One region of the Pedobacter sp. GW822-FHT03F06 genome, then DNA from elsewhere that is predicted to be linked to it. Evidence: riboswitches for the same ligand, from Rfam matches in the RefSeq annotation. Region 1 holds a riboswitch; each other region holds the start of a gene.

Region 1 (3,176 bases):
GAAAAGGGAATATTCAGTCTTGACAGGCCAGTCCACCTGTATCTTAAAAAACCGATAGCTGAGTATCCAAAATGGAAAGATCTTGGAGATGACACCGCATCATTTAATCTGATCACGCCCAGGATGCTGTTAAGTCATAGTTCTGGTTTGCCCGTTTTACGCCAGCTGTATGGCAACAAAGTTAATCTTATTGCCAAACCTGGTGAAAAGTTCTATTATTCCAATGAGGGCATTAATCTATTGGGATTTATGATTGAAGAGTTAACGGGAAAGAAACTCGAAATTATCGCACGTGAAGAAGTTTTTATTCCACTAAGGATGGAATACACCAGTATGATCTGGGAAAAATCCTTTGAAAACAATTTTTCTTATGCTTACTTCAAAGACGGAAAGAAATATGGCTCTGAAAGACGGGAGAGTAGCCGTGCTGCAGGTTCGATGTCAACAACAGCCGAAGATTATGCTCGGTTTATGATCAACCTAATGAAAGAAAACGGTTTATCCAGATCAGGTTATCATGAGATGCTTCGTGCACAGGTCCCGGTGAAAAGTAAACGGGGGTTTGGTCCTTTGAAAGACAGCATTACAAATGAAAATAATGCTATCGGGTTATCATGGGGGCTGGGCATTGGTACATTCAAGTCGGCTTTTGGACGGGCCTTTTTCCATACCGGGCATGGTGATGCTAACCAGAATTATGCTGTAGCTTTTCCTAAAGCTGGAATCGCTGTAATTTTACTGAGCAACAGTGAAAATTTTGAAAAAGCCAACGCCCAAATTTTAAAAATTTGCATCGGTGATACCTATTCGCCGCTGAGATGGCTTGGTCATTTGGGCGAGCCGGCCAAGGAGGAAGTTGTGAAATAACCTGATAATTAAAAAGAAGAGTTGCAATCCTTACAATGAAACTGTTAAAATTATCCTATCTAAAACATCCGTTTTTTCAATTTAGATTCAGCGACATTTTGAAATGGAAATTTAATATATCTACGAATCCCTATGATAGGGGACACTTTTTATTTAAACTAGCCTACTCAGGATTGAATGGCTTTTTTTATTTTTTAGCCAACAATACATTTAATTATTTTTAAGGTATATCTCCTTTGCAAATTTGAACCCCGCCTGACTAAGTCTTTTACAGCGGATATTTGCATGATTTTGCTGGTGTGTACGTCCTTTCTGCATTTAAACTGTCGCGCCATTTCGCTTTAAAGTGACCACCTGTTCAGAGGGAAAGGAACTTAGATGTGCATGGTCCGGTAATCAAATTGGTGGCCAGTTTGGCCCGAAACAGAGGAGTCAACTTTCACCGAAATACACACGTTGGCCAAAAAACCTGCTAAAATGCCCTGGTATATTTTTTTTCACAAACATGCCATCGAAATAAATAATACAAATCCTATAGGAATACTAGATTATTATTTCTAGTTTTGCATCATTATATAATACTTATCCAGAAAGACTGAGGGAAGGGCCCTAAGACGTCTGAGGAACCTATACACTTGTAAAAGGTGCTAATTCCTTTCTGCCCAAGGGTGGAGAAGATAAGTTGGTTATGCATCCGCATGCTAATTATTTTGAGGTCGCTCAAAGTTTTTCTGGTAAAGAACTCCTAAAAAATCAGAAAATGAAGAAAACTTTTACCTTTTTCACGGCTATTCAATTGCTCTGGCTTCCTTTATTGGCGCAGGAAAAACTGAGTGGATTTAAAATTCAAAACATTCCGCTACAGCGAGATATTGAGCAGAAATTTGATGCTGGGCTTAATAAAGAAAATATAGGGGCGACCATAAAAGAGCTTTCTGCCAACCCCCATCACTTGGGCGCTAAGGGCAGTAAAACGGTAGCAGAATCTGTACTGAAAAAGTTTAAAAGCTATGGCTGGGATGCAAAAATAGAGACTTATTATGTTTTATTTCCAACACCTAAAACCCGATCGGTAGAATTTTTAGGAAGCAACAAATACAGCGCCTCGCTTGAAGAAAAGGCTGTTAAGGAAGATTTAGCAACCGCACAGCAAGGGCAGTTGCCTCCTTACAATGCCTGGAGTGCCGATGGCGATGTAAGTGCAGGCCTTGTTTTTGTAAATTATGGTCTGCCAGCTGATTATGAAAAGTTGGAGCGTTTAGGCATCAGCGTAAAAGGCAAGATTGTTATTGCAAAATATGGCAGGTCGTGGCGGGGCACTAAACCTAAAATAGCTTACGAACATGGTGCGGTGGGCTGTATCATTTATTCGGATCCAAAAGATGATGGCTTTGTGAAAGGCGATGTATATCCACAGGGTGCTTACAAGCCAGAATTTGCTGTTCAACGGGGATCGGTAATGGATATGGTAATTTATCCCGGTGATCCATTGACCCCTGGAATCGGTTCTACAAAGGATGCCAAAAGGTTGGAGCGGGGCGATGCCAAAACGATTCTTAAAATTCCGGTTCAGCCTATCAGTTATCATGATGCTTTGCCATTGCTTGCTGCACTTAAAGGTCAGGTAGTACCTACCGATTGGAGCGGCGGCTTGCCCGTTACCTACCACATTGGCGATGGAAGTACCGTGGTTCGTTTAAACCTGGCTTTTAACTGGGATATTGTGCCAGCATACAATGTTGTAGCAAAACTTGAGGGAAGTAAATTTAAAAATCAGTGGATCATCCGCGGTAATCACCACGATGCCTGGGTAAATGGCGCTGCAGATCCGGTAAGTGGATTAGCCTCTTTATTAGAAGAAGCAAAATCTATCGGAAAATTGGCAAAGGCAGGTATAAAACCTAAACGAACACTTGTTTATATTGCCTGGGATGGAGAAGAACAATCGCTTTTAGGTTCTACAGAATGGGTAGAAGACCATGCAGACGAGTTAAACAGTAAAGCGGTTGCCTACATCAATTCGGATGGCAATGGCCGTGGCTTTTTAGAAGCAGGCGGCTCGCATGCTTTAGAAAATTTTGTTTCTGAAATTTCAAAAGATGTAAAAGACCCTCAGGTGGGTTCTAATATTTTTGAACGCTGGAAAGCCAATAAAGCCATTTCTACAGCCTCGCTTACCGAACGTAAGAAAATACAGGACAGCCAAACGCTTGATCTGGGTGCGCTAGGTACAGGATCTGATTATTCTGCATTTTTACAGCACCTTGGTATCCCTACTTTAAGCCTTGGCTTCGGTGGTGAGGATGAAG
Region 2 (3,176 bases), on a different contig from region 1:
GGTAATGGCCAAACGCTGACTTTCGTTAAAAGCTATTCCCCAAGGAGAATGCGCTGCATTAGTGGCAATCAGAATCAGGTTTTCGATTTTATTTGGCTCCGAAATGCTCCACTCAACAGCTTGTTGTCCGCCTAAAGAACCTCCGATTAATAGTTTAATATAATCGATACCTAAATGCGAAGCCAATAACTGGTGTGCTGATACTAAATCGCGGATGGTAAACTGTGGAAAAGAAAGGTAATAAGGTAAACCTGTTACCGGATTGGTACTTAATGGGTTTGTACTGCCGTAATGTGAGCCTAAAACGTTAGCACAAACGATATAATGCTCTTCCGGGTTGAACAAAGCATTTTCACCGAACAAACCTTCCCACCATTCAAAAACATCTGCATTGGCGGTAAGTGCATGGCAAACCCAAATTACATTATCTTTATTTGCATTTAATTTGCCATAAGTTTGATAAGCAACTTGCAGGTTACGGATTTTTTTTCCGTTCTCTAATTTGAACTGTTTGTTATAGCTATATGTTGACGCAAAATTCCCCGAAGTGGATTTTACATTGTCGTTTTTACTGTTATGCATTTTGTAATGTTGTTGTCGTTTTTAAAAAGCCTCTTAAAGGGTTTGGGGTTTAGGCTTGTAAATTCTCTGCCGGAACTGTAGCTTTAATTGTTGCAAATGCCTGTTCGAAATCGGCCTTAATATCGTCAATATGCTCAATGCCTACTGAAACCCTCAGTGCATTTGGTTTTACACCTGCAGCTAATTGTTCTGTTTCGCTTAACTGTTGGTGTGTTGTGGCCGAAGGCTGAATAATCAGCGTTTTTGCATCACCCACATTGGCAAGATGCGACACCAGTTTTAAGTTATCAATTACCTGTGTAGCATTTTCTTTGCTTCCAGCTAACTCGAAAGATAAAACTGCGCCAAAACCATTGCTTAAATATTTTTTAGCCAGGTTGTTATATTTATTACTGGCTAAGCCAGGATATTGTACTTCTTTAACTAATGGATGGTTTTCTAACCAGGTCGCTAATTCTAATGCATTATCTACATGGCGCTGAACACGAAGTGATAAGGTTTCTAAGCCTTGTAACAAAAGAAAAGAATTGAAAGGCGATAGGGCAGGTCCCAGATCTCTTAATCCTTCTACGCGGGCACGGATGATAAATTGGATATTGCCAAATGGTCCGCCGATACCAAAAACATCGCTAAAAACCAAACCATGGTAACCTTCTGATGGCTCAGAGAATTGAGGAAACTTACCGTTGCCCCAGTTGTAATTTCCGCCGTCGACGATAACGCCGCCAATACTGGTTCCATGACCACCAATCCATTTCGTTGCAGATTCTACAACAATGTTGGCGCCATGTTCTAAGGGCTTAAACAAATAACCTCCTGCACCAAAAGTATTGTCAACCACTAAAGGGATATCGTATTTTTTGGCAATGGCTGCAATTTTTTCGAAATCAGGCACACTAAATGCAGGGTTGCCAATGGTTTCTAAAAAGATTGCTTTTGTTTTATCGGTTATTTTGCTTTCAAATTCTTCGGGTACATCTGGGTTGGCAAAATCGACATGAATACCCAGGCGCTTAAAAGCTACTTTGAATTGATTATAGGTTCCTCCGTAAATATGGGTTGAAGAAACGATGCTATCGCCTGCCTCCAGTATATTATTTAGTGCAATAAACTGTGCTGCTTGTCCAGATGCTACCGCTAAAGCTGCCACACCACCTTCTAAAGCGGCAATACGTTTTTCGAAAACATCATTGGTAGGATTCATAATCCTGGTGTAGATATTACCAAACTCCTTTAACGCAAATAAATTGGCGCCATGTTCTGCATTTTTAAAACCATAAGAAGTGGTTTGGTAAATAGGAACAGCCCTTGAGCCTGTTGTTGGATCTATTTCTTGTCCAGCGTGTAATTGTAAAGTTTCGAATTTATATGATGTTGACATGATTTCTGTTTTTTATTGTTGAATAAGATGATACATGTAGTGCTTTAGGCTAATCCTAAAACCTAGCAGGGCGTATCCCGATTTCTCAGGACCTTCCAGTTTGAAAGAAACAAAAAAGGAAGATTTTTAAATTACTTTATGCAACAGCACATATAAGTAACCGCACGCATATTGCAACAAATAAAAGAAATAGAAACTTGTTCTACATTTTTTTGGTTTGCGCTGGGCTCGCTTAGCGATTGAAGATTTAATGTTTTCATCAGTTCTAATTTATATCTCCAAATAACACCATGTTATCCGGTCAGGAATTGGCACCTTCTCTTTCTGAGGGTTGCCAGTGGGTCATCGAGCCAGTCTCTCGCCACTTCTTTATAAATCAACCCGTGAAGATTGACTTTTATTTAGCTTTCCGCCAAATAATATTCCAAATGTCTGAATTTAATTTTAATCCACAAAATAAAATTCCGAATTTATGTCAATCATCTGTAAATGAGTAATGTATTTTTTATTCTGATAAGGTGGTTTAAACTTTTAATATAAAATTAACGCTTAAAATTCTAAGTTTGTGTTACCTATCTAAATCTAATCATCATGAAAAATACAAAATCCCTATGTTTAGGAATGCTATTTACTGTAGTCTGTTTAAACAGCGTAAACGCTCAGTTTGGAGGCTTAAAAGATAAATTATTAAAAGTGGGCACCGCCCAGGGCGCTAAAGCTTTAGGCGTAGACAAGTTTTTGAAACAACCTGCTGCCATTACCACTAATTTTGAAGACGTAAATAGAGAAGGCGAAAAGCTGCCTGATTTTATTAATTCATTAAATTTAAAAGCCCAGCCCTTGTACTTACTGCCTAAAAATCCAGAGGGTGGTTTCGTGCTTTGCGAGGGGCTTTACGAAATGACCAATAAAAGTTATTGTTTAAAAGCAGGAACTTTCGCGCCGTCAAAAGGTGATGGTTATATGTATGCTCCGGTTTTAGGCCCCAAGGAAGAAATTGTGGTTTCTATACTCAAAAGTGCAGAAAAGCATCCTGATGTAGATCAGCATGATATCCAGGCTTTACTTTGGACAATCATAGCCAGAACAAAATTTGCCGATTTTAACGGACAGGTTAAAGTAACTGCCATTAAATTATTAACGCCAAAACAACTTACACAATTAGAAGGCGGTGCTTTGGGTGTTTTACCTTTCGATGTAATGGAGAAGGCTA
Region 3 (3,176 bases), on a different contig from region 1:
CAAAGCAATAATTTCTACACCGCGTTTCTTGTTTTCTTTATACCAGGGTGCAATAAAAGTAGCTTCGTCAACACAATTTGGGCACCAGCTTCCGGTTATGGTTAAAATCACTACCTTGTTTTTATATTTTTCATCCTTTAACGAAATCTTTTTGCCGTTTACATCAGGAAAACTAAAATCAAGCGTTTTGTATCCTTTTTTCAGGTAGGTAAGTTTGTAAGGATCGGGCAGGGCAGCATCTTTATTTTTAGTTCCGGTAAAAGGCTGGCTTCCCCTTGCACCTAAAATTTCGCCAGTTAATGAGCCATCTGACTGAAAAGTTCCTTTGTAATAGGCAGGAGAGGAGCCAATAAAGCTCGAAAGTTGAAATTCATTTCCTTCTACTACCCCTTCCAGATAACGCGAATCGCCTGTTACACGTAGAAAAGTGCCGGTAAGTTTGTTGCCGGTTTGCTTAAATAAACCTACTGTTTTTTCTTCCTTACCATTTGGCGATTTAAAAACTACATCATAACTGCCAGAATAATCTGCCGTTGCAGGTTTACCTGTTGTTTTAAAACGGTAATTTTTCCTTTCAGCAACAATTACCAAAGGTTTGCCAGCTTTATCCTGTTTCCTTAATGTACCTGTTAATTGGTCTCCATCTATCGCAAATGCGAGTTCATTATCAAACTGATCAAGTTTTACGAAAAGCGAATCGGCCGTTTGTTTTACTAGGCCACCTTCGAAACTTTCTTCAGCATTGCGGAAATATAATTTCTGCTGACCGCTTTTTTCATTGATCTCGAAATTAAAAGGAATTTCCAGACCTTCCTTTATCTTGGCTATTCCACGCCAATTGCCGAGGGCAACAAAGGCTTTAGATTTTATTTTGTTGAGTTTTACTACCTGATTGGGTAAAGTATTATGTTCCTGGGCATAGATAAAAGTTGTTGATATAGCCAATATGGCTGTTGAAAGGGATTTAAGTTTCATTGGGATGTGTATTGACGACTAAATTAGTAGACAAAGATATGGATGTAATTGGGAAAGAAAAAATTTTTCAATAAAAATCTATAAAAACTATAGGATAAATGGAATTAATTATACCTTTGCAGCAGTTATTTTAAAATACTTATCAAGAAAGGCGGAGGGAATGGCCCTATGAAGCCTTAGCAACCATCTAATTTTTAGAAATGGTGCTAATTCCATCTCAGATGAATCTGGGGTAGTTAAGTCAGTTGATTGCGTTATCCTTATAAGAATATATGGAGCACTTCTGATTTATGGGGGTGCTTTTTTTTTGCCCCGATGCAAGCTTGATAAGTAAATACGGTTTAAAGAAAATTATTCAAATGAAAAAAACAGACGAGCTAAAACCCATTAATGCACACCTTAATGCATCCTTCCGAATGCGCATGCCCTGTTAAAATCGCTCCATTTTAACAGGCTTCTTTAGGCTAACCATTCCTTTTTATTTTTTTTAAAACAATACGTTTTAGTCGTAGTGGAATTGTTTTGCCCAAAAATATTATCCCTTTTTAACTAATTAACTACACAATATGTTTAAAAATTTAAAATTAAAAACGTTTATCCTGCTGCTCTTCCTGGCACAAAAGCTTTCTGCTCAGGATGTAACGGTTACCGGAACGGTAAAGTCGGCAGATGGCGAAACACTGCCTGGCGTTTCTGTATCAATAAAAGAAACCAGGCAAGCTACTATTTCTGATGCAAAAGGGGCTTTTTCAATTCATGCACCCGATAAGGGCACATTGATATTTTCATATATCGGTTTTAAAAGCCAGGAGATACAAATCAATAAAAATGCTGGCCCCATTTCGGTCATTCTTCAGTCAAGCGATAATGCGCTTGATGAAGTAGTGGTTACGGCTTTGGGGATTTCCAGGGAGAAAAAGTCGCTGGGTTATGCGGTTCAGGAATTGAAAGGGGACCGTGTAGCTGAAGCAAAAGAATCCAATCTGGTAAATGCACTCGCTGGAAAAATAGCTGGTGTACGGGTAACCAACAGCCAGGGAAGTATGGGCTCGTCTCGTGTGGTCATCAGGGGAGAAACGTCTATTGCTGGAAATAACCAGCCTTTATTTGTGGTTGATGGAATTCCGGTAGATAACGCTCAGTTAAACTCTGCAGGGGCAAGAGATTATGCGAACACCATTTCGGATATTAATCCGGAAGATATAGAATCGATGAGTGTGTTAAAAGGACCCAATGCCGCTGCATTATACGGCTCGAGGGCTGCTGCAGGGGTTATACTCATTAAAACCAAAACCGGTAAATCGAAAAAAGGATTGGGCATTGCCATCAACTCAAATGCAGTATTGGAAACTTTGCTTACATTACCTGTATATCAAAATGCCTTCGGTCAGGGATCGGAAGGCAAATTTAGCTATGTAGATGGTGCAGGTAAAGGCATTAACGATGGGGTAGATGAAAGCTGGGGTCCGAAATTGGATGGTAGATTAATTCCACAATTCTATTCGAAGGGAGTGGCCGTTCCATTTGTTGCGCATCCCGATAATGTGCGCGATTTCTTTCAGACGGGATATTCATTAAATAATGGGGTATCTGTTGCAGATGCCGGCGAAAAGTATGATTACCGGATTTCATACAATAACCTGAAACAGGTTGGTATAGTGCCTAACTCTGGTCAGGGCAAAAATTCGTTTGTGCTGAATACATCATTAAAAATAACACCGAAGTTAACCTTAACTGCCAACGCAAATTATAGCAAACTTAATTCTGATAATTTACCTGGAACAGGAGGTTCAAGATCTACCAGTACCATGTTGCAGTTTACCTGGTTTGGCCGTCAGGTTGATATCAACCAATTAAAAGATTATTTGGATGAAAATGGAAAAACGTTTAACTGGAACAATAGCTATTACAGCAATCCGTATTGGGTAGCTTACGAAAATACCGTATCGCAAAACCGTAGCCGGATTATTGGAAGTTTAGCCCTGAATTATAAGATTATTGATGGACTTGATTTAAATTTCAGGTCAGGAACGGATTATTATAATGATAGACGTAAAGTTAGGATTGCCTATGGTACCAACGGAACGCCTTTCGGTTCTTATACAGAAAGTGCCTTTACGGTAAGTGAAAATAATACCGATGCAACATTAAACTTTAACAAACAGTTGAATAATGATTTTAGTCTCGAATTGTTAGGTGGT
Region 4 (3,176 bases), on a different contig from region 1:
TACCAGTGGAGAGATGATTATATTTCTGCAGAAGATGAGCGTTCGCCATTTTACAATACCGAATATTCAGAACTTTACTTCGATAAGCAGATTTATAACTTTTTACTGCACCCGCAATGGGACGAATTTGGTTCAAATACCCTATACATGAAGGTGTTATATGCCGATTATGATCGCAGTTATGCCGTTATAGAATTTATAGGCGAGTGGAACGATGCCATTAACAACGACATTATGCTGCTGAAACGTGATATTTTAGAGCTGATGATGGATGAAGGCATTAATAAATTTATCCTGATTGGTGAAAATGTACTGAATTTTCATGCTTCAGATGATAGTTACTACGAAGAGTGGTTTCAGGAAGTAGAAGATGGCTGGATTGTTGGAGTAAATTTTCAGGAACATGTAATCACCGAGTTTCGCGATAATAACATCGATTATTACATTAACTTTGGTGGTGCATTTGACAATCTGCCATGGCGCACCCTAAAACCGCTACAGTTCTTTAAAAAAGTTGAAGAACTGCTGACAAAAAGATTAAACTAAATATTTATTTTTATATAGTTAAATACGCAAAATTTAAAATGGAACAACAAAATTATCAATATCAGGACAACAGTGTTTTTGTACAGGAAAAATCTGTTTCTAAAAAATTCTTTGCAAACGTTTTCTTATGGATGTTCGTTGCATTGAGTTTATCAACAGTAGCCGCCTATTTATTTGGTACCAATGAGCAGTTAATGCAATACCTTTTAAATATTAATCCAACAACCGGTAAAGTGAGCATGTCAATTTTTGGTTATGTAGCCATGTTTGCACCGCTTGGACTGGTTTTATTAATGGGATTCGGTTTAAGCAGATTGTCATTACCGGCGTTAATTGGCGTTTTTGTACTTTATTCAGTACTAACTGGAGTTAGTTTAAGTTTTATCTTGTTAACTTATACTTCAGGTTCAGTAGTGAGCTGTTTTGCAGGAGCAGCCGGGATATTTGGAATAATGGCATTTATGGGTTATACAACCAATATCGATCTAAGTAAATTCGGGCCGATTTTAATGGTTGGAGTAATTGGTTTAGTGATTGCCAGTGTAATTAATATGTTTGTTCAGAGTGAACAGTTCAGTTTGTTTATGGCATTTATTGGTATTGCCATATTTACAGCATTAACGGCTTATGATGTACAAAAAATTAAAAGAATTGGCGAAGGGATAGAAGCTAGCGGTGAACAGGTTCTTCAGATTGAATCTAAAAAAATGGCTATTGTAGCTGCATTGTCTTTATACTTAGATTTCCTAAATATCTTCCTTTTCTTACTTCGTATTTTCGGAAGCAGAAAATAGTCATTAACAGAACAATATTCTTAAGGCCGTGCAGAATTGCATGGCCTTTGTAATTTTATTTGGCAGCAAAGCGATAAATTTTGGAATTGATGTTGCTTTGTTGCATTTTTGTATGCTTATTAAGAAAGACGGAGGGATTAGACCCAACGAAGTCTTAGCAACCTGTAACCTACAAGGTGCTAAATTCTATTCTGCAAATAGCAGAAACAGATAAGTTTAGGATTACGATTCACGTACCAACTTTTTAAATAAGCTTTTTAGAGACTTGAGACTATAGATTTGAGATTTGAGACATTGCGTCTTATCCATTCTCATATCTGATACCTCATATCTCAAATCTTACAACAAGAATGAGCATAAGAGAAGAATTAGAAAAACGTATTTTGGTGATTGATGGTGCAATGGGTACCATGATTCAGCGATATACCTTAACCGAAGAAGATTTTAGGGGGGAGCGATTTAAAAACCATCCCTGTGATGTAAAAGGCAATAACGATTTGCTCAACATCACACGTCCGGATATTATTAAAACAATACACCTGGAGTACCTGGCCGCTGGTGCCGATATTATCGAAACCAACACGTTCAGTACACAGCGCATTTCCATGGCCGATTACCAGATGGAAGACCTTTCTTACGAAATGAGTTTTGAAGGTGCACGGGTGGCAAAAGAAGCTGTAAACGAGTTCATGGCTGCAAATCCAGACCGTAAATGTTTTGTGGCCGGCGCCATTGGCCCAACTAACCGTACCCTTTCCATGTCGCCGAATGTAAACGATCCTGGTTTTAGGGCAGTTTATTTTGACGAACTGGAAGCCGCTTATTATGAGCAGGTGCGCGGTTTGGTAGATGGTGGTTCTGATGTATTATTAATCGAAACCATTTTTGATACTTTAAATGCTAAAGTGGCTATTGTAGCCATTAAAAAATACGAAGAGGTAATTGGCCGTAAACTGGAGATCATGATTTCCGGTACCATTACCGACGCCTCTGGCAGAACACTTTCAGGTCAGACTGCCGAAGCTTTTTTGAACTCTGTAATGCATGCAAAACCATTAAGTATTGGTTTTAACTGTGCATTGGGCGCTAAAGAAATGCGTCCGCATATTGAGGAGCTTGCTGCAAAAGCAGGTTGTTATGTTTCGGCCTATCCAAATGCCGGTTTACCAAATGAGTTTGGTGCTTACGATGAGCAGCCACATGAAACCGCACATTTGGTTGACGATTTTATTGCCTCTGGTTTTGTGAATATTGTGGGCGGCTGTTGTGGTACCACACCAGAGCATATTGGTTGTATTGCCAAAAATGCGAGAAAAGCTGAACCTCGAAAAATACCGGTTCTTCAACCATATATGCGTTTAAGCGGGCTGGAACCTGTAACCATTACCCCAGAAAGCATTTTTGTAAATATTGGTGAAAGAACAAATATCACCGGGTCTCCGAAATTCTCTAAACTGATTTTGGGCGGCGATTACGAATCTGCACTGGCCGTTGCCTTACAACAGGTTGAAGGTGGTGCGCAGGTAATCGATGTGAATATGGATGAGGGGATGTTGGATTCTGAAGCAGCAATGACCAAATTCTTAAACCTCATTGCTTCTGAACCTGATATTGCCAAATTGCCCATCATGGTCGATTCATCTAAATGGTCGGTTATCGAAAATGGCTTAAAATGTTTGCAGGGAAAAGGAATTGTAAACTCTATCTCCTTGAAAGAAGGGGAGGAGAAATTCCGCGAAAGCGCACGCAAAATTATGCAATATGGTGCTGCTGTAGTAGTAATGGCCTTTGATGAGCAGGGACAGGCCGATAATTACGAACGCAGGAAAGAAATCT

The links. A riboswitch is a leader RNA that binds a small molecule or an ion and turns the genes downstream of it on or off. The one in region 1 is predicted to bind S-adenosylmethionine.
Region 2: another riboswitch for S-adenosylmethionine. It lies ahead of AC1RJ8_RS00435 (O-acetylhomoserine aminocarboxypropyltransferase/cysteine synthase family protein); the one in region 1 lies ahead of AC1RJ8_RS16675 (transferrin receptor-like dimerization domain-containing protein).
Region 3: another riboswitch for S-adenosylmethionine. It lies ahead of AC1RJ8_RS09445 (SusC/RagA family TonB-linked outer membrane protein); the one in region 1 lies ahead of AC1RJ8_RS16675 (transferrin receptor-like dimerization domain-containing protein).
Region 4: another riboswitch for S-adenosylmethionine. It lies ahead of metH (methionine synthase); the one in region 1 lies ahead of AC1RJ8_RS16675 (transferrin receptor-like dimerization domain-containing protein).

The regions. Positions count from the first base shown of each region.
Region 1 covers NZ_JBXANE010000009.1:84,833-88,008, forward strand. Annotated here, with positions in the region: gene AC1RJ8_RS16670 (serine hydrolase domain-containing protein) at 1-867, shown strand, start outside; SAM riboswitch class I at 1,447-1,551, shown strand; gene AC1RJ8_RS16675 (transferrin receptor-like dimerization domain-containing protein) at 1,628-3,176, shown strand, end outside.
Region 2 covers NZ_JBXANE010000001.1:132,883-136,058, reverse strand. Annotated here, with positions in the region: gene AC1RJ8_RS00440 (homoserine O-acetyltransferase family protein) at 1-582, opposite strand, end outside; gene AC1RJ8_RS00435 (O-acetylhomoserine aminocarboxypropyltransferase/cysteine synthase family protein) at 632-1,963, opposite strand; SAM riboswitch class I at 2,231-2,341, opposite strand; gene AC1RJ8_RS00430 (hypothetical protein) at 2,555-3,176, shown strand, end outside.
Region 3 covers NZ_JBXANE010000004.1:417,608-420,783, reverse strand. Annotated here, with positions in the region: gene AC1RJ8_RS09450 (peroxiredoxin family protein) at 1-975, opposite strand, end outside; SAM riboswitch class I at 1,112-1,218, shown strand; gene AC1RJ8_RS09445 (SusC/RagA family TonB-linked outer membrane protein) at 1,542-3,176, shown strand, end outside.
Region 4 covers NZ_JBXANE010000002.1:230,787-233,962, forward strand. Annotated here, with positions in the region: gene AC1RJ8_RS03555 (hypothetical protein) at 1-546, shown strand, start outside; gene AC1RJ8_RS03560 (Bax inhibitor-1/YccA family protein) at 585-1,340, shown strand; SAM riboswitch class I at 1,454-1,557, shown strand; gene metH (methionine synthase) at 1,691-3,176, shown strand, end outside.